One region of the Sphingobium sp. GW821-FHT02B05 genome, then DNA from elsewhere that is predicted to be linked to it. Evidence: predicted binding sites of a transcription regulator. Region 1 holds the regulator's gene; the other holds the start of a gene.
The links. Region 1 encodes LexA, which represses DNA repair genes until DNA is damaged. Its sites were predicted from a motif close to GTTCCNCNCTTGTTCT; they were not measured.
Positions count from the first base shown of each region.

Region 2: a site for LexA is predicted at 3,943-3,958, ahead of AC07UX_RS16145 (ImuA family protein). Genes of this name have one in related genera too.

Region 1 is NZ_JBWKVW010000001.1:1,105,156-1,120,064, reverse strand. Features, by position in the region: gene AC07UX_RS05600 (coiled-coil domain-containing protein) at 1-2,082, opposite strand, end outside; gene AC07UX_RS05595 (Hpt domain-containing protein) at 2,162-2,464, shown strand; gene AC07UX_RS05590 (hypothetical protein) at 2,564-3,730, shown strand; gene AC07UX_RS05585 (DUF2336 domain-containing protein) at 3,787-4,869, shown strand; gene AC07UX_RS05580 (sensor histidine kinase) at 4,866-6,242, shown strand; gene gltA (citrate synthase) at 6,312-7,598, opposite strand; gene gltX (glutamate--tRNA ligase) at 7,619-9,040, opposite strand; gene AC07UX_RS05565 (ComEC/Rec2 family competence protein) at 9,110-11,245, shown strand; gene lexA (transcriptional repressor LexA) at 11,242-11,922, opposite strand; gene AC07UX_RS05555 (molybdopterin molybdotransferase MoeA) at 11,992-13,170, opposite strand; gene moaC (cyclic pyranopterin monophosphate synthase MoaC) at 13,167-13,640, opposite strand; gene trpC (indole-3-glycerol phosphate synthase TrpC) at 13,637-14,428, opposite strand; gene trpD (anthranilate phosphoribosyltransferase) at 14,425-14,909, opposite strand, start outside.
Region 2 is NZ_JBWKVW010000005.1:170,309-175,808, forward strand. Features, by position in the region: gene AC07UX_RS16120 (Na+/H+ antiporter NhaA) at 1-140, shown strand, start outside; gene AC07UX_RS16125 (Na+/H+ antiporter NhaA) at 273-749, shown strand; gene AC07UX_RS16130 (hypothetical protein) at 849-1,061, shown strand; gene AC07UX_RS16135 (DUF6771 family protein) at 1,464-1,631, opposite strand; gene AC07UX_RS16140 (Y-family DNA polymerase) at 1,713-3,233, opposite strand; gene AC07UX_RS16145 (ImuA family protein) at 3,148-3,909, opposite strand; gene AC07UX_RS16150 (hypothetical protein) at 4,040-4,204, shown strand; gene AC07UX_RS16155 (hypothetical protein) at 4,217-4,582, shown strand; gene AC07UX_RS16160 (SOS response-associated peptidase family protein) at 4,610-5,251, shown strand; gene AC07UX_RS16165 (alpha-ketoglutarate-dependent dioxygenase AlkB) at 5,248-5,500, shown strand, end outside.

The DNA of each region.
Region 1 (14,909 bases):
TTGCGCAGCGTCGGGGATCGCGCGACCCAATGCCTGCCGCGCACGCTCGGCGGCCTGATCGGCCGTGTCCTTGACCCGCAACAATGCGGTCACCAGCAGCGGCCCGGCGCCTTCTGTAATGCGGGTTGCATCCTGATGCGCCCCGTCCAGCGTTGTGCGCAACCGCTCCACCAAGGCGCGATTGGCCTCCAGTCCGCCCTGCGTACTTTCCAGCCATTCGGTCAGGCGGCTGCCCTGACCGCGCAGCATTTCCTCGGCTTCCTCGGTCCGCCCGACCAGCGCCTCCGAAATCGCCTCCAGTCGTTCCATTTCGGGCGTGGTACTGCCCAAAAGGGTGCGGCTCTGTTGCAGGCGGGCGTCGAACCGCTCCAGCGCGGCCGGATAGGTTTCGTCCAGTTCCCGAACGCTCGAATCGAGTGCGACGAGCAGCGTTTCGGCGCAACCGATCAGCTTTTCGGCGGTCACGCCGCCCGCCGCCAGCGCCTGGTCGATGCGCTGCGTTTCCTCCGTCATGCGCATCAGCGCGCCGGTCAACCGTTCGCCGCGCGCCAGAGCGCTGTCCTCCAGCGCGGCAAAACGCACTTCGGTGCTGGCGATCGTGTCGTGCAGTCCGCTGTGCAGGCCGGACATCAGGCTGCGCTGCCCTTCGATCAGGTCGTTGATCTGGTGCAGTCGGCTTTCGACATCGCCGATCGTATCGCTAAGGCCGGCGACAGTCTCGTCGCCGATCGCCGTCAGGCTTTCACGCGAGCGATTGATTAGCGCGTCGAGCGATGCTGTCTGGCTGCTGAGGCCGCCATCGGTGATGGCCAGGGTCTCCTGCGCGCGTTGCAACGCCGCGTCGAGGCGACGACGCAGATCCGTTTCCATCGCCTCCATGTCGCGCTCCAGCACCGCCATGGCGTCCTGGCTGGCCTGACCGATGCCCTTTTCGGCGGCGGATACCAAGGCTTCGAGCGCCTGGGCCCGACGGGTCAGCGCGTCGTCGGTGGTGGCCATGCCGGCCTGTATCGTACGCTGCGCATTGTCCAGCCGGGTGCGTAAGGCAGCTTCGGCGGCATCCAGATCCTGCGTCAGCGCCTGGCGCACCTGCGCGCTCGTGGTCGCAACCCCGGTCTGCGCCGCGTCGATCAACGCCGTCAGCGCGGCGGCATGTGCTTCGATATCTTCACGGCTGCGGTCCATCGCCTGCCGCGCGCCCTGCGCGGTCGCGTCGATCCGGCCCGACGCGATGTCGGACATGCCTGTAACCTCTTCGGCGGCCGACCGGGTCGATTCCTGCAATTGGGTCAGCTGGCTCGCCAGGCTCTTGGTTGCGGCCAGCGTGCGGGCGCGCGCATCGTCGGACAGTTCGCCCAGCGCATGCAACCGCGCTTCCAGCGTGTCGATCCGTTCGGACAGGGCATGGCCATTGTCCATCATCTGCGCGGTCATGCGACCGGTACGATCTTCCAGTTCGGGGATCGACCCGATCAGCTGATCCATCCGTGATACCAGGGCCATGGCCGCACGCTCGGCGGTTTCGGCCTTGTCGGCGGTGGTCTGGGCGCGCCCTGCTATCAGTTCGGCGGAGGCTTCCATATTGCTGCTGGCCGCGGCGCCATAGCTGTCGAGCAATTCGGCCTGATCCTGCATCGCCTGGCGCGCGGATTCCAATTGGGTGCTGATCCGACCTAGCCGCAGTTCCAGCAGATCCGCTTCGGTTCGCAGCGCGCGTGCGGTGTCGAGATAGCGGCGTGATTCGGTCCGGCTGTTGCGGACCAGCAGCATATAGACGACGGCCAGCAATATCAGGGGAATAGCGAGGGTGACGAACCCATTGGCCCAGGCGAAGGGACCGGCGGCCAGATTGCCAGAAGTAGCAATGGCCCAGCCGGCAAAGCCGACCCAGCCGATCGCCAGCACGGCCAGGGCCCAGCGCATCTTCCTTACCGAGCTTTCGCCAACGCCGTCGGCCGCCTCATTCTCATCTATGTCGAGAACGGCTTGTTTCAAAAGCAAAATATCGTCCATCTGCGACTCGTTGCCGGTCGCGGTTTGTTCGTCTCGCCAGAACTCGACGATGGTGCTGCCCCCTGTCATGTCCGCATCCTAGCATCTTTTCCCGCTTCGGAAATGCCCTGTTACCAAAACTTAACGCAAGCCCGATAGCGTTTGTCCCATGTCCTATGATCCTGGCGCCCTTCATGCCGCTTTGGCGGCCGCAGTCGGCGACGATAGTGCGTTGATCGCCGATCTGCGCGTTGCCTTTCTGGAAAGCGCCACCCGGCAAGTCGATCTGTTGGGGCGGGCGCGTTGCGACGCCAATTGGGAATTGGCGGCCTGGCGATTGAAGGGGCTTGCGGCCAGCTTTGGTCTGACCGCCCTGATCGCGCTGGCCGACGAGGCAGCGGCCGCGGCACCCGGCGATCCGCGCGTGCTGCGCAAGTTGCGGGCGGCATTGCAGGTGCTCGATCAAGCCTGATCGGTTCTGCCCGTGGTCTGAGCAAATGGGCCGCTTGCGCGAAACGCGCGCGCTTGCGAAAAGGTCGCCGCACAACAATCGGGTCACAAGCGTAACAATATGAGCTTCGCCGCTATTCTCAGCGCCAGCCGCGCATCGGGCGATTCGCCTCCGGGCCTGCGTGCAAGCCTCTATTTCGCCGGCCAGACCCTGGTGGAATATCAGGCGCGGCAAGCGGCGCAGGCCGGCGCCGACCGTATCATGATATTGGTGAGCGTCATCACACCGGCCCTTTCTCAGGCCGTCGATCGGCTGAGCGCGGACGGCATCGCCGTCGCGCTGGTGCGGGACATGGTGTCGATGGTGCGGGATGCGCCGCGCGACAGCGACGTCTTGCTTGTCGCCGATGGCGCAATCGTGTCGCAGGCGCATTTCGATGCAATGGGCGCGGCGGACGGCAATGTCATGCTGGTAGTCGACGATAGCCGGGCGAGCACCCCTTTTGAGCGGATCGACGCGGGCCAGCGTTGGGCCGGGCTGGCAAGGATCAGTCCGGACCTGCTGTTCGGCACGCTCGACATGATCGGCGACTGGGATCTGGCGCTCACGCTGGTGCGCACCGCCGTACAGAAGGGGGCGCGGCGGATCACCGTGCCACAGGACGACCTGCTGGAAGGGCGTGTCGCACTGGTCGAAACGCAGGCGCAGGCAGATCTGGTGGCGCAGGCGGTAACCGCCGTCGGCGCGGCGCAGGCGCAGGCGCGGGGAGGCATCGAACATTATCTGCTGGCGCCGGTCGCGCGGATCGTCAGTCCGCCATTGATGCGGATGCAGGTGCCGGCAATTCAGGTGCGGATCGCCGCGGTCGCGCTGGGCACCGTCGCGCTTGTGCCGATCGAATTGGGATGGCCGCTGACCGGCTTTTTCCTGCTATGCGGTGCGCTGCTCCTGTCTGAAATCAGCGACCGGCTGGGCGATCTGGCGTTGCGCGCGCCGTTGACGAACTGGCTGGCCTTTTGCGCGCCGCTGGCCGTGCTGGCGGGCATGGTCTTTGCCGGCGGCACCACCATGGCGGCTGATCTGGCATTGTTGCTGGGCATCGTGATGGTAGCCGATCGTTGGGGCCGTACCGGCGCGGCGCGGCCATGGATGATCTTCACCCCCGGCACGGCCTTGCTGCTGCTGATCCTGACCGGGTTCGTCGGCATGATGGCACAGGGCTTTCGTACCGCGATCTTGTTGGCAATTGCATCGCTTGGCGCCATGCTCTTGCGCAAGCCGGGATGATGATTTTACCTGCAGGGTTTAGTGCATTTTAACGACGTGCGATTATGCTGTCCGGCATGAACGTCCATTCGTCCCCTACCGGCATGATGAACGACCGGCCGATGGCGCGCGCCATGGCGGGACTGTCCGCCGTTCCGGTCGGTCATGCCATCGATCTGGCGTTCTTTTTCCCTGATGAGACGCAGGCGCGGCCTGACGCCGTGATCGTGGAGACCCGTCGTCATCTGGGTGGCTGCATCGCCGCGATCGAAATGGCCCTGCGCCTGTCGCTGGAGCATGCGCCCGATGTTGCAGCCGCACTGGATCGCTGGCCGGCGCCGCTCGCCTGGTCGATGGTGCGGGCGCAACCCAGCCTGATCGGTCCCGATCTTCTTGCACATATGCAGATGCGTGCCGGCGTGACGCTGATGCTGCGCCAATTTGGACAGGCTGATGTCGAACAACTGGACGAAGGACGGGGCGACCTGATCCCGACCATCGACGACCCGGAATTTGGCGACGGGCTATCGGCGCTGGCGCTGGCCGAAGGGCGCTGGCTCGCTCTGGCCGGTGAAGATGCGCCGATGAAACCGGACCTGCCGGCCGAATATTTTGCCGATCTGCTCTGGACGGTGGCCGCCTGCCTTCATGTCGTTTCGGGGCGAACCATGGTGGACGGGGGCGATCGGTCTTTGGCGGCCTTCGATCGGTCGGGCTGGGCGCTGCTGCGCGATCATGACGAGGCCGCGTGCCCGATCGCGCAGGCGGACAAACTGGTACGCAGGATGGGCGAGCGGGCTGACGTACCAGAATTGCTCGGCGCCTTGCTGGAACAACGTCGTTTCTTGCTGTTTGCGGCAGTGGCGGCGCGGCGGCTGCGGATGGACAGCCGCCACATGATCACCATGCTGGTGATGGGGCCGGTAGCGGAACTGGCATATCTGTGCCGTGCGCTGGGTGGGTCGGCGGCCGACTATCGCATCTTGCTGCTCGCGTTGCGCCCGGTGCGGCCTTTCCTCTCGGACGCGGCGATCGTCGCGGAGGCGGAGCGTTATCAAAGCGTGAGCGAGGATCAGGCCGACAGCGCGATCGGCGCCTTGCGTACGTCGCCTGTGCTGCGCGCGAAGCTCGACCATTTGCGCGCGGTGGCCGGTACATGACGGCGCCATCGCCGGCCATCGTCCGCGCCACCCTGTCCGCCGATGGCCGCCTGCTGAGCGCGGACACACTGTTGCTGACGCTTCAGCAGGAGGCGGGGGCGGATCTGGGCGAAGCCTTTGCGGTGCCGCAACTGGTGGCGATCGCCCGGTTGGCGGCGCGCCTTGGCGTTATGGTGTCGCGGCCTGTGGTCGCGGCGGCGCAGCGCGGCGATATCGACATGTGGGTGCGGGCCAAGCCGGACGACCAGGGTGTGAGCCTGTCGATCGTGGACTGGCGCGAGCGGCCATCCGCGCCGACATTGCCCGATGATGGCCGACGCGACGCGGATATCGCGGCGTTGGCGGACGGTTGGACCTGGCAGATCGACACGCAATTGCGGTTTCAGATGGTGCTGGCGGGCGGCGGAGACAGCGGTGTGCTGCCAACCCATCCGCCTGTGCCGGGCGCGCGTTTCTCCAGCTATTTTCAGCTGGAAGCGGATGAAGATGGCGATATGGCGATGCTGCGGGGTTTCGCCCAACGGCGCGCCTTCCGCGATCAGCAGGCGGTATTGGCGAGCGAAGGCAAAAGTCGTTTCCGCCTCTCGGCTTTCCCCATGTTCGATCACGCCGGTCAGTTGACGGGCTATCGCGGCACGGCCTTCCCATTGGAAAAGGCGGTGGTCGCGCCGATGGCGGACGAAGCGCCGATGGCTATCTACCCGGCCGAGTTCGGCCGCCGCCTCGATCGATCGTTGCGCCAGCCGCTGGGGCGGATCATCGCCAATGCCGATACGATCAGCGCGCAGTTGGAAGGACCGTTGCGCCCCGATTATGCCGGCTATGCCAATGACATCGCGGCGGCGGGGCGGCATCTGATGGCGCTGGTCGATGATCTGGCCGATTTGCAGGCGATCGACCGGCCCGATTTCAGCGTGATTGCCGAAGAGGTGGATTTGGCCGATCTGGGCCGCCGCGCGGCGGGCCTGCTGGCGGTCAAGGCGCTGGATCGGCGCATCACCATCATCGCGCCGGCGCCGGAGGCAAGCCTGCCCGCAATCGGCGAATTTCGGCGTATCCTGCAAATATTGGTCAATTTGATCGGCAACGCCGTCCGCTATTCGCCCGAAGGCACCGAAGTGCGCGTGGCGACCGAATGGGAAAGCGGCCAGGCGCGCATCGCCGTGATCGATCAGGGCGCGGGCGTGGCGCAGGCGGACCGGGAACGGATTTTCGAGAAGTTCGAACGGTTGGGCCGGGACGACGCCAGCGGGAGCGGCCTTGGCCTCTATATTTCCCGACGCCTCGCCCGCGCGATGAATGGCGATATTCGCATTGGTGGCGCGCCGGGCGAGGGCGCCCGTTTCATCCTCTCCCTACCGGTCGGAAACTAAACATCTTCAACAAAAAAACGGCGCCCGATCGGGGCGCCGTTCCTTTAAAAATGCCGTGCTGTGTCGTGCTTAGCGCTTGTCGACCGAGACATAGTCGCGCTGCGTCGGGCCGGTGTAGAGCTGACGCGGGCGGCCGATCTTCTGGGCTGGATCCGAAATCATCTCGTTCCACTGCGCGACCCAGCCGACCGTACGGGCAAGGGCGAAGAGCACGGTGAACATTTCGGTCGGGAAGCCGATGGCCGACAGGATGACGCCCGAATAGAAATCGACGTTCGGGTACAGCTTCTTCTCGACGAAATAGGGGTCGTTGAGCGCGATCTGCTCCAGCTCCTTGGCGACGTCGAAGACGGGATCGTTGACGCCCAGCTTTTCCAGAACGTCCTTCGCGGTCTTCTGCATCACGGTCGCGCGCGGATCGTAATTTTTATACACGCGATGGCCAAAGCCCATCAGGCGGAACGGATCGTCCTTGTTCTTGGCGCGGGCGATATATTCAGGAATACGGTCGACGGTGCCGATTTCGCGCAGCATGTTGAGCGCGGCTTCGTTCGCGCCGCCATGTGCCGGACCCCACAGGCAGGCGATGCCAGCCGCGATGCAGGCGAACGGGTTCGCGCCCGACGAACCGGCCAGACGTACGGTCGAGGTCGAAGCATTCTGTTCGTGGTCGGCGTGCAGGATGAAAATCTTGTCCATCGCGTCGACGATGACGGGATCGGGCTCATATTCTTCCGCCGGGACCGAGAAGGTCATGCGCAGGAAATTGGCGGTATAGGACAGGTCATTGCGCGGATAGACGAAGGGCTGACCCACCGAATATTTATATGCCATCGCGGCGATCGTCGGCATCTTGGCGATCAGGCGGTGGCTGGCGATGCGGCGCTGTTCGGGATCGTTGATCTCGGTCGAGTCGTGGTAGAAGGCCGACAGGGCGCCGACGACACCGACCATGATCGCCATCGGATGTGCATCGCGGCGGAAACCGCGGAAAAACGCGCTCAACTGCTCATGCACCATGGTGTGGCGCGTGATCGTGTTGGTGAAGTCCTCCAGCTCTGCCTTCGACGGCAATTCGCCGTTCAGCAGCAGGTAGCAGACTTCCATGAAGCTGGATTCTTCGGCCAGCTGGCCGATCGGATAACCGCGGTGGAGCAGGATGCCCTGGTCGCCGTCGATGTAGGTGAGGCCGGATTCACAGCTGGCGGTCGAGGTGAAACCCGGATCGTAGGTGAACATGCCGGTATTGGCGTAGAGCTTGCGAACGTCGATGACCTGCGGACCAACGGTACCATCCATGATGGCGTAGTCCTTGGCGTCTCCCCCAACGGTCAGGTTGGCTGTGTTATCCGACATATTTTTCTCCTTGTACGTCATCAACCGGCCACTGCGTGCCCTGCGGCGGCCAGTCGTTCCAAGCTCGCCTCTTTCCCCAGAAGGAAGAGGACATCAAAAATGCCTGGCGAGGTCGTGCGGCCGGTGAGCGCCGCACGAAGCGGCTGCGCCACCTTGCCCAGTCCCAGGCCGGCATCCTCTGCCACGCGGCGTATCACGTCTTCGATCGCTTCGACCGTCCAGGACTGGACAGGCTGGAGAGCGTCGGCTGTCTTGTCGAGCAGCGCGCGCGCGGAGTCGTCTAGCAGAGCAGTGGCCTTTTCGTCAAAATCGAGCGGGCAACTTTTGAACAGAAATTCTGCTCCCTCGGCAATTTCGTTAAGGTTCTTGGCCCTGGGCTTCAGCGATGCCATAGCCTGGGTCAGGAGCGCTACATTGGTATCCGATATAGCGATTTCAAGACGCTGTTCGACCCGCGGCGCGACCAGTTTTGCCAGGCGGGCATCATCGGCTTCGCGAATATAATGGCCGTTGAGATTTTCCAGCTTCTTGATGTCGAACCGCGAGGGCGAACGACCGACTCCGTCGATATCGAACAGTTCGATGGCGCGATCGATCGCGATGATTTCTTCGTCGCCATGGCCCCAGCCCAGGCGCAGGAGATAATTCAGCACCGCTTCGGGGAGCATCCCCATTTCGTCGCGATAGGCATCAACGCCGAGCGCGCCGTGACGCTTCGACAATTTCGCGCCGTCCGAACCGTGGATCAGCGGGATGTGGGCGTAGATCGGCTCTTCCCAGTTCATCGCCTTGATGATGCTGAGTTGACGGAAGGCGTTGTTGAGGTGGTCGTCGCCGCGAATGACGTGTGTGACGCCCATGTCATGATCGTCGACCACGACGGCCAGCATATAGGTGGGCGTGCCGTCCGAACGTAGCAGGATCATGTCGTCCAGTTCGGCATTCTGCACCACGACACGGCCTTGCACCGCGTCTTCGATCACCGTTTCGCCGGTCCGGGGCGCCTTGATGCGGACGACGAAGGGGGCGCCTGCCGGCGCGTCTTCGGGCGAGCGGTCACGCCAGCGGCCATCGTAGCGCATCGGCTGCTTGGCGGCGCGCTGCTGCTCGCGCAATTCCGCCAGTTCTTCGGGCGTGGCGTAACAGCGATAGGCATGGCCCGCTTCGAGGAGCTGGTCGACGACCTCGGCATGCCGTGGGGTGCGCTCGAACTGGAACATGGCGGGTTCGTCACCGCCCAGGCCCAGCCATTCCAGACCGTCGAAAATGGCGGCCACGGCTTCTTCTGTAGAGCGGGCGCGATCCGTGTCTTCCACGCGGAGCAGGAACTTGCCCCCATGGTGGCGCGCGAACAGCCAGTTGAAGAGTGCGGTACGGGCGCCGCCAATGTGGAGGAACCCTGTTGGGGACGGGGCGAAACGGGTCACCACCTGCTTGTTCATTCCCGTTGCACTTACCGTCATATTCTTCGACATTCGCCTTGCTGACCCATGGATGCGACGCCCCCTAGCATGGCTTTTGAGCCACGACAAACCTCCCTTGGTCGGAGGGGGGCAGTGTTGTCCCGAACTGGGCTGGACGCGGTTGAAAGCTGGCTGGAATGGGAGCGCGAACAGATCGGCCTTTGGGTGCCGATCGCGCTGGGCTGCGGCATCGCAGCGTGGTTCATCCTGCCCGATGCGATGGCGTGGCTTGCCTATTGTTGCGGCATGTTGGCGCTGGCCTGCATGGGCGTGATGCTGCCGGATGGTGGGCGATTGCGGCGCATGCTTGTCGCAGGCGCACTATTGGCTTGCCTGGGGTGCCTATTGGTGTGGGGCAAGGCAGTCCTGCTGGGGCACCCCCCGCTGGCGCGGGCACGATTTGTCGAGATGACAGGCGATGTGACAGTGGTACGGCCGGTGCCGGCGCAGGCGATGGTGCGGGTCATGCTGCGGCCGGTGGACGCGCCGGACCTGCCGCAGGTGGTGCGGATCAATATCGCCGATGCGGATATGCCGGTCGGCCTGGGGGAAGGCGCGCGGATTCGCTTCCGCGTGCGGTTGATGCCGCCTGCACCGCCCAGCGTGCCGGGCGGCTATGATTTTGCAGCACGCGCCTATTTTCAGGGCATCGGGGCGACCGGCAAGGCATTGAAGCCGATCGAAGTGCTGACGCCATCGACGGCGGGGCAACCGCTGCGGACACGATTGTTCGGCCATATATTGTCGCGGGTCGATGGGCCGGCAGAGGGAATCGCGGCGGCGCTTGCCACGGGCGATCAGGGCGCCATTCCCGAAGCGGATGCAGAGGCGATGCGGCGCAGCGGGCTGGCGCATCTATTATCGATCAGCGGGCTGCATGTGACGGCGTTGATCGGCGCGGTGATTTTCCTGCTGATGCGGGTGATGGTGATCAGCCAGCGGGTGGCTTTGGGATGGCCGTTGATGCTGATCGCGGCGGCCGGTGGGGCGCTGGCGGGGATCGGCTATACGTTGCTGACCGGGGCGGAGGTGCCGACGGTGCGGTCCTGCGTCGCGGCGTTGCTGGTGCTGGGCGGGCTAGCGATGGGGCGGGATGCCGTGACGCTGCGGCTGGTGGCGACGGGCGCGCTGGTGGTGCTGGTCCTGTGGCCCGAAGCGCTGGCGGGGCCGAGCTTCCAGATGAGTTTTGCGGCCGTGACGGCATTGGTCGCGTTGGCGGAACATCAGCGTTTTCGGGCCTTTGCTGCGGCGCGAGAGGAAGGGTTGCTGGGCAAGCTGGGGCGCAATCTGGCCGTGATGCTGGCGACGGGGATAGCCGTTGAACTGGTGTTGATGCCGATCGCTCTGTTCCACTTTCACAAGGCCGGACTGCTGGGGGCCTTCGCCAATCTGATCGCCATCCCGCTGACGACGTTCGTCGTCATGCCGCTGGAGGCGCTGGCCCTGCTACTGGATGTCGCCGGGCTGGGCGCGCCGGCCTGGTGGTTGACCGAGCAGGCGCTGAACCTGTTGCTGGCGTTGGCCCATGGCGTTGCGGCCAGCCCGATGGCGAGCCTGTTGGCGCCGACCATGGGAATGGGTTTGTTCGGCATCGCCATGATCGGCCTGCTCTGGTGCCTGCTGTGGCGCACGCGCTGGCGTTGGCTGGGGTTGCCGCCTGTCCTGATCGCTGTGGCCGTGACCTTTGCCGCATCGCCACCGGATATCCTGGTGACTGGCGATGGCCGCCATGTGGCGGTGCGGACGGACAGGGGGATGGCGATATTGCGGGATCGGGCAGGGGATTATGTGCGTGACGTCCTGTCCGAAAGCGCGGGCTATGATGGCGAACTGGCGGCGATTGCCGACCTGCCGACAGCGCGTTGCTCCGTCGATCTTTGCGCTGTCCGCCTGAAGGACGGCGCGGGGCGCAGTTGGCGAGTGCTGTTTACGCGCAGCGACGTGCTGATTGCCCGGCAGGATTTTGTGCGGGATTGCGCTGCGTCAGATATCGTCGTGAGCGATCGCGGGCTGCCAGGTTGGTGCCGCCCACGCTGGCTGAAAATCGACCGCCGGCTGCTGGCGCGCACCGGCGGTCTGTCGATCGGCCTGGAAAAAGGCGAAGTTCACACCGTCCATCGGCCCGGCGACGCCCATCCCTGGATCAGTCGCCCAAGGCCCCGGCCGAGGGCGACTACGCCCTAATTATAGCGGCGCAGCAGCCCCGCGAGCTTGCCCTGGATGCGGACCTGCCGCGAGTCGTAGATTTGCGGTTCATAGGCGCTGTTCGCCGGGTCGAGGCGAACGCGGCCGCCATCGCGCCGGAAATATTTGAGCGTCGCTTCCGCCTCGTCGATCAGGGCGACGACGATCTGGCCTTCGCGGGCGACGTCGGTGCGCTGGATCAGGGCGAAGTCGCCGTCGAGAATGCCGGCCTCCATCATCGAGTCGCCGGAGACTTCCAGCGCATAATGATCGCCTGCGCCCAGCAGGGCGGCGGGGACGGATAGCATCGCCTGGCCTTCCATCGCCTCGATCGGGACACCCGCCGCGATCCGCCCGTGCATCGGGATTTCGATTACGTCATTGGCCGCGATCGGCAGGAGCGGCGGCGGCGTCACCAGCTTGGGCTTGGCCGGCACTATCGGTGCAGGCGCACGGTGCATGGCATCGGGGAGCTTGAGCACTTCCAAAGCGCGGGCGCGGTTGGGCAGGCGGCGAATGAAGCCGCGCTCTTCCAACGCATTGATCAGGCGGTGAATGCCGGACTTGGACCGCAGGTCCAGTGCGTCCTTCATTTCCTCGAACGAAGGCGATACGCCGCCTTCGTCCAATCGGGTCTGAATGAAGCTCAGCAATTCCTGCTGCTTGGGCGTCAACATCGCGGTCCTCCGTGGAACGTATGAGGAACGCATAGGAAACAGATGAAGGTTAGTCAAGCGTTCCGCGCATCACAGCGGCAGGATCGTCACGCGCGTTCCAGGCTCGGCTGGCGGCGATCCGGCAGGGCGCAGGATCAGGCAGTCGGCCATGGCCATGGCGGCGGTGGCGGCGCTGTCCTGCGCGGTGACGGAGACGATGCCGGCGGTGCTGCGAAAGGCGCGCAGATAATCGTCGCGATCGCCCGTTGCGGGGAGGGCAGACGCCAGTGAGGCGTCGGTCGTGCGCGGCAAAGGATCGCGCGCGCCGCTGACATGACGGACGAGCGGCAACAGGAAGAGCGTCGCGGTGACGAAGGCGGAAACGGGATTGCCCGGCAAGCCAAGGAACAGCGCGTCGCCAAGGCGCCCGGCCATCAGCGGCTTGCCGGGGCGCATCCGTATCTTCCAGAAATCGAGCGTGCCGCCGGCCTGGACGAAGGCGGGGCGAACAAGGTCGTGATCGCCCACCGAAGCGCCGCCGGTCGAAACGATGATGTCGGCGCTTTTGGCGCGATCCAGCGCGGCGACCATGGCGTCCAGATCATCCGGCACGATGCCGAGGTCGATGACGTCGCAGGGCAGGGCGGCGAGCAGGGCCGCCAGCATCGGCGCGTTGGAGGAGGGCAGCAGGCCGGCCGGCGTCGGCGCGCCGGGCGGCACCAGTTCATTGCCGGTGGACAGGATGGCAACGCGCGGGCGGCGAGCGACCGGCACGGCGCCATGGCCGCCCAGCACGGCGAGCGCGACCTGGGCCGGGCCAAGACAGCTGCCGGCCTCCAGCAGGATCGCGTCCCTGGCGAAGTCGGAAGCGGAGGGCCGAACATGCCGGCCCGGCGAGACCGGATCGTCGCTGGCGGTCAGCCGATCGCCGTCGCGGGTCGCATTTTCCTGGATCAATATGGCGTCGGTGCCGGGCGGCAGCGGGGCGCCGGTGAAGATGCGGCTGGCCTCACCCGGCGCGAGCGGCGCCTGCAACCCCATGCCGGCCGCGCTTTTCGCGGTGACGCGCCAGGGACCGGGCATTTCGCTCGCGCGAATAGCATAACCATCCATGGCGGAGAGGTCCGCCCAGGGCTGGTCGCGCAGGGCGGCAATATCCTGCGCCAGCCAACGGCCGGTCGCTGCGCCGATCGCCACTGTTTCCGACGGCAGCCGGTCGGCCAGCGCGAACAGGCGAGCCTGTGCTTCTGCAACCGGCAGCAGGCTCATGATTGCCGGTGCCAGTCGCCGGATTTGCCGCCGGTCTTGGCTTCAAGCCGGACCGCACCGATGACCATCGCCTTGTCCAGCGCCTTGGCCATGTCGTAGATGGTGAGCAACGCCACCGAGGCAGCGGTCAGCGCCTCCATCTCCACCCCGGTCTGGCCGGCGGTGCGCGCGGTGGCGGTCACGGTGACGCCGCCATCGTCCAGGTCGAAATCGACCGTCACGGCGCTGAGCGCGATCGGGTGGCAGAGTGGGATGAGGTCGGCGGTCTTCTTGGCCGCCATGATGCCGGCGACTCGCGCCACGGCGAGGACGTCGCCCTTCTTAACCAGCCCGTCGGCGATGGCTTTGGCGGCGTTCGCGTGCATCTCGATCCGGCCGGACGCGACCGCTTCACGCGCCGTCACCGCCTTGGCCCCGACATCGACCATGCGGGCCGCGCCATCCTCGTCCAGATGGGTAAGGGCGGTCATGCCCCGGTCAACAGATTATGGGTCGCAGCCTCCACATCCGCCTGCCGCATCAGCGTTTCGCCGACCAGGAAGCAGCGCACGCCATGTTCGGACATGGCGAGAAGGTCGGCATGGCTGCCAAGGCCGCTTTCGGCAATGAAGGTGCAGCCCGCCGGCGCCTTGCCCACCAGTTCATACGTGCGCGCGAAATCGACCGAAAAGTCGCGCAGGTCGCGATTATTGACGCCGATCAGGCGCGAACGCAGCTTTAGTGCCCGCTCCAGTTCCGCTTCGTCATGCACCTCGATCAGCGCGTCCATGCCCAGGCCGAGGGCGGCGTCCTCAATCTCCTGCATCTGGCCGTCGTCCAGCGCGGCGACGATGATGAGGATGGCATCGGCGCCCAGCGACCGGCTTTCCAGCACCTGCCAGGGGTCGACGAGAAAATCCTTGCGCAATACCGGGATGGCGCAGGCCGAGCGGGCCGCCATCAGATAATCGTCATGGCCCTGAAAATAAGGTTCGTCGGTCAGTACCGACAGGCAGGCCGCGCCGCCGGCTGCATAGGCTTGCGCGTGGGCAGGCGGATCGAAGTCCGCGCGGATCAGGCCCTTGGACGGGCTGGCCTTCTTGATTTCCGCGATCAGGCCGAAGCCGGCGCGGGCGGCATCGTCCAGCGCCTTGCGGAAACCGCGCGGCGGGGTCTGCTCGCTGGCGCGGGCGTGGAGTGAGGCGATGCTGGTCGCGGCCCGGCGGCGGACGACATCCTCGCGCTTGAAATCGCAGATTTCGATCAGCTTATTGGTCATTGATAGGCAATCCAGCAATTGAGCAGGGCGTTGGCAAGGCCACGATCGATGGTTTCGGCCGCTTCTTCCACACCCTCGCGCAGATCGGATGCGGCGTCGGCGACGACAAGGGCGGCGGCGGCATTGAGCAGCACGGCGTCGCGATACGGCCCTTCTTCGCCTTGCAGCAGGGCGCGCAGGGCGGCCGCATTATGGGCCGCGTCGCCGCCGCGGATCGCATCGACCGGGTGGGTGGACAGGCCCAGCTCCGCGGCGGTCAGGCGGCGCATCGCGACCAGTCCGTTGCCGCTGACTTCAGCGATGTCGTTGCCGCCGGCCAGCGACAGTTCGTCCAGCCCTTCGTCGCCCGATACGATCATCGCCCGGTCCGCGCCCAGTTCCGCCAGCGCTTCGGCATAGATGGGGACATAGGCGGGGCGGGCGATGCCGACCAGTTGGCGGCGGACATTGGCCGGATTGGCAAGCGGTCCCATCAGGTTGA
Region 2 (5,500 bases), on a different contig from region 1:
AATGGGGCGCCTCCCTGCCCTATGTCCTGCTCGCACTTATGCTCTGGGCCGGGATATTCCAGTCGGGCCTCCATACGACCATCGCCGGGGTTCTCATTGGTTTCCTGGTGCCGGTTCACCCCCGGCTCCGCCGCGCATAATTTGCCGACAAGGTTCAGCAGAAGGTCGATGAATTCCAGGCTGCGCACGACCATGCGGAAGAGAGCGATGACGAGGAGGAAAGTTCTGCCGCCGAGCAAAAGGCGGAGGAGCGGCTCGGCTATTTGCATGAAATGACCGGCGCCACCCATGAGACGGGAGAAAGGCTCATCACCCTGTTGACGCCGTGGATCAGCTATATCGTGTTGCCCCTGTTCGCGCTTTCCAATGTCCGTGTGCATATGAGCGGCGACCTCATCACCGCTGCGCTCGGCTCGGCGGTGGCGCCAGCAATCCTTGCTGGCCTGGTCGTCGGCAAACCGGTCGGATTTCTCGGCTTCAGCTGGATTGCGACACGCTTCGGGATTGCCGAGGCGCCCAAAAACGTCACCTGGCCGATGATCGCAGCCATCGGTTGCACGGCGGGCATCGGCTTTACCATCTCGCTCTTTATCTCGAGCCTTGCCTTTGACGACGAAGCCACGCGGGAAGTGGCGGCGCTCGCCATCATCCTGGACTCTCTTCTGGCGGGCATTGCCGGCTATGTCGCGCTCCGCCTGGCTGCCGAAAAACCAGCCAAAGTGCAGCGGCATGACATCGCACTAATCTAGGAGGCAGTCGCCCCTCCAAAGACCGTACGGATACGAAATGATGGGAACATGCGGACATCTGACCTGTTGGCTTGGCTTCACGCCTAATAGGAGAGAGCCATGACCCCCAACGACTATCCTGGTGAAAATGATCAGGCTGACATGAAGGGTACATCGATGAATGATCTGCCCGGGACCGACCAAGCCGATGGCACTGACGAAGACGTCGATGTTGATGTGGATGCCGACGATGAAGGCAAGGATGCCGACAATCTCGAGGACGCGCAGCGAGACGCAGCTGAAAATCGCGAGCAGGAAGGCGGCTATCAGTAAGGCCAGTTTTAGGGCTGCCACGATTCGAAACGTGTGCCGCCCCCAGGCTGAGGCCTGCTAATGGATGGCCAGATAACGTAGAAAATGAGCTGCCGGCAACCCCAGGCGATATCGCCATGGGCGAACGACGATCTGTGAACCCCGATAGCGGCGGGACGTCGCTACCTCCCTCTACGGCGCGTCATCACCTAAGGCCAAACTCTGCGCAACCCACGGTAGGCAAAGAAAACCCCGCCTCAGCGAACTCCACGGCGGGGCCAAGGTTCAGAGAGGTGTCGCTCAAAGGGGGAAGAGCGACATTGCTAACTTAGGCGGCTCGTGGCCTCGTTCAAGACCTTCTTTACCCAGAACGGTGCGAAATCAGTCGCGTAGCATTCCAGCCGCTGGGGATGCCCCATAGATTCAGTCTGACGACGGGGCGTTTGACGCCAGAGCATCGGTAATCATCGCAGCCAGCGTCTCTTCGGCCCGTGCCCGCACGCCAGCCTCTTTTGCTTCCAGATCGTGCCTAAGCCATTGCGGCGCGCGTTCGATGACACGTAGAATCGTCGAATTTGTTTTTTCGTCCATGCGAACCAGCCTATGACTGCTTGGTCCGCACAGCGCAATCATGCGGCAGCGCGCCGCTCGGGGCATCGCCGCCGTTCTTTGTCAGGCGAACAACCCGTGCAGAAACCAGCCCTGGCTACCGGTCGCTCTGTCCATGCCATCGCCCTGACGGAACAGCCAGTAGCGCGCGCCGGTCTCGTCCTCGATGAGGAAATAATCGCGGACGCTCAGCCACTCCTCATCGCTCACATGCCATTCGCCATAGATGCGCTCGGGCCCGTCCGCGCGCTTCACCTTCCGGCGCATGCCGCGCCACACGAAGTGAACTGGTGGGTGGTCGGGCAACAGGGCCATGGTATCGATGGGTTGAGGACGTTTGAAGAGGCGCGCTGGGCGCGGCCAGCGCTCGGGCCAGCGTAGCAAGGTCGGATCCGCCATGGGGGCAATACGGGTAACGGAGCGCTCGGGAATATCGCTTTCGCGCGCGGCAACCCGATAGAGCCGCTCCTCCCCTACCCTGTTCCCCAATATATCGACGAGCGCTGCCACATCAGGCGTGGGCGTCTCGCCCAGATGCGAGATGGTGCGGAGCCCAAGCGGCTCGACCAAAGGCGCTGCCAGCACCATCTTCTCGACCCCGAAGCCAGGATCGACCGTCTCGATCCGATCGCAGAGCAGTCGTCCCATCTGCTTCCTGTCCCGACTTGGCTTGGCAAGCCCGGCACGAATCGCCTCGATCCGGTTGTCAACGCGGTGAAAGCGCAGGTCCAGCCGTCGCGCCCCTACGCCCGCTTCCTCCAGTTGCTGACATAGGGCGTCCACCAGCTTGTGCGTGTAGCGGGCAAGGGTCTCGGGCGCGCCGATCGGTTCGGCAAAGCGGCGCTCCACCTCAATCGTTTCGGGCGGGGCGACCGGCTCGAAAGGTTCGGACACGCGGCCATAGACCTGATCGAGCCTTAGGCCGGGCGCCGACCCGAACCGCAGCGCAAGCGAGGCGCGCGGCATGGCTTCAAGATCGGCGATCGTTTCCAAGCCTAATTTGCTCAGATGAGAGACGATCGCAGGCTCCAGGCGAAGCGCGGCAAGCGGCAATTCGGCAATTGCCTCGGGCAATGAAAGAGGATCGATGACGCGCAGCGGCTCGGCGCCGTAACGCGCCAGCGCATGAGCAGCGCCATAGGCGGGCGCACACACTGCGCGCCCCGCCGTCTCCACTTCGGCAAGTCGCGTCACCACATCCTTGAGCACACCCATCACGCCGCCATGGGCATGAGCGGCGCCGGTGATGTCGAGCATCAACCCGTCGGGCGGATCGACCGATATGATCGGCGCATAGCGGCGCAGCGACCAGACAGCGAGACGCTCCAGCCCTTCGCGGTCCGCCTGCGGCTCGGCATCCATGATGATAAGGTCGGACACGAGCGCCTGCGCCTGGGTAACGGCCATGCCTGTGTGCAAACCGATCAGGCGCGCGGCGGCGTTCGCCGCGGTGATCACCCGGCGTTGCCCTTCCATGCCAGCAAGGATCAGCGGCGCGTCAGGAGGTGGCGCGCTGCGCCCAAGCCTGCGACGCAGCCGATCCGTTGGCCAGGTCGGCAGGAAGAGCGAGACGACCTGTCGCATCGCAGGCTTCCACCAGGAAATCGGCGCTCTCTCCTGCCCGGCACCGGATAAGCTCGACAAACCAGCGATGCCGACCAACCCCCGGCACTGCCAAGCGTTCGGAAGGAACGGCCGTCACCCGCCATCGCGTCGCGGCCGCCGTGGGCTGGCCAAAGTCCGACGCTTCGGCCAGGCGCCGCCAGCGCCGGATCGCAATGCCAATGGTGCCGCTGCTCTCGGCCGCCAGTTGGAGCCGCCGCGAGGATGGCATCGACAGGCGGGCGAGTTCCGCCACCACGCCGCCAAGGCCACCATGACGCAGCCCTTCCTCGAAACAGGCGAGCACCGCCGTCTCATCGCGGGCTTCCACATAAATGACGCGATCAGGATCAAGCCCCGCCTGCGCGATGGCGGGCGCGAACAGATCAGGCTCGGTCATGCACCAGAGAATATTGCCGCTCACCCGCGCGAGAATGCCGGCGGCGAACAGCGCGGCAGCCGCGCCATCGGTCACCCCCTGTGCGCCGCCCGCCATTTCATGCAGCGCGCCCAGCGCCAGACCCCCGCCCGGGAGTTTAGCGTCGACCATCTCCAGCCCAAATGGCAATACCTCTTTGCGCCGACGTTCCGCGCCCTCGATCTCAGCAATCTGGGCGCGCAAGGCAGCAACGCGGGGACGCGCCCCTCTTGCCATCATCGAAGGGCCTCCTTCTCGTTCGCATTTGGATTCGTTCCTATTTTGTTCTATACGGGACCCAAGTCAACGGGGGAGGAGTCGTACAGGCGCATCCTCAATGACACGCTTCTGAAACAAGGCAGGAAAACCCATGGTCTCGCAGCGAAAAAAATTAAGTCTCAAGCTTGGGGACGAAGCGGATGAAGATTCTTCGATCGACCAGCCTACGACCGAATCGGAGCGCGACTCGGCCTCGGCGCATTATCATCCCAGCCATGATCCCGAGCTTGTCACCGACGATGAAATTCCTTGGTAAGGAGGCAGCATTATGACGCCGCGAATCATCGCCATTGAAGGCATCGATAGCCTGCCGCCCAGCGAGGCGACGCAGCTTCGCATTGCCCAGCAGACGCTCGAGCTGATCCTTGGGTCGGCAGTTCGGGACAGCGATCAGACGGTCGATCCCGATCTCGCGGTCGAAGGCATATTGATGGGCCTAGCCTGCATTATGGAGCAGGCGCCTGAATTCCCGACACGGCAGAGCCTGCGCAAAGTCGCTGAGGCCTATGGCAAGTTACTCGGACATCACGCCCAGACTTTGCGCGCGGCCTTTGAAGAGACCGGCATCCATCCAATCGATGGTCTGCTCGACCGTTTCATGTCTGTCGCCGGCGACGGCCAAAAGCCTAACTGATCGGCTCCCATGTCGAGATTGCATTGCATGGCTGCGGGAATGGGCGAGGTCGCCGAGCATTTCGGCGCGGATATGCCTGCTCCGATCGAGCTTCCATCCGAGACCAGCGAAGGTGCGCTGGGACTGGTGGTCTTCGAGAATAAGGGTCGGCGGATCATGCGCGGCGTGACATGGGGGTTTCGCCGCATGACTCGTGAAATGCGCGAACGCGGCGAAGAGCCAGGCAGGATCGGACTGGTCGCCGACCTCACCAATCCCATGTGGGATCAGATGGTGGCAGATCCGCGCTATCGCTGCCTGATCGTGATGACCCATTTCGCCAACCCTGATGGACCACCCGGCGGCCGCACGCGGACCTGGTTTTCGTTGAAGCGCCAGCCGATCATGGCCTGGGCAGGCTTCTGCCGGAACATGCCGGACCAAGGCCCGGTTTATGCCGGCATGACGATGCCCGCCAATGAGGCCATCATGGGGACGAACGATCGGATGCCCATCCTGCTGGACTCCCAGGAATATGCCGCCTGGCTGCATGGCCCGATCGAGAGCGTGATCGGATTTCAACATCGAGCGCCCTTCGCTGCCGAGCGGTTCCGCGTCGAAACGACGGAAGATCTATGGAAAAGCCGCAAGCTGCCGCCTTCCGCTGATAGCCAGATGGCGCTGCTATGAAGACGGCCGATGCCCAGCAAATCGATCTGTTCGCGCCACTCCTTCTCCCTGGCCTAGACTATGCCGCCGACTTTTTGACCAAGGCTGAAGAGGCGGCCCTGATCGAACATATCAATGCGGCGCCGCTCACGCCATTTCGGTTTCAGCAGTGGACCGGCAAAAGGCTTACCACCAGCTATGGCTGGACCTATGATTTCGAGAATGGGCATTTCGGCCCGACCGACCCTATGCCCGACTGGCTGCTGCCCA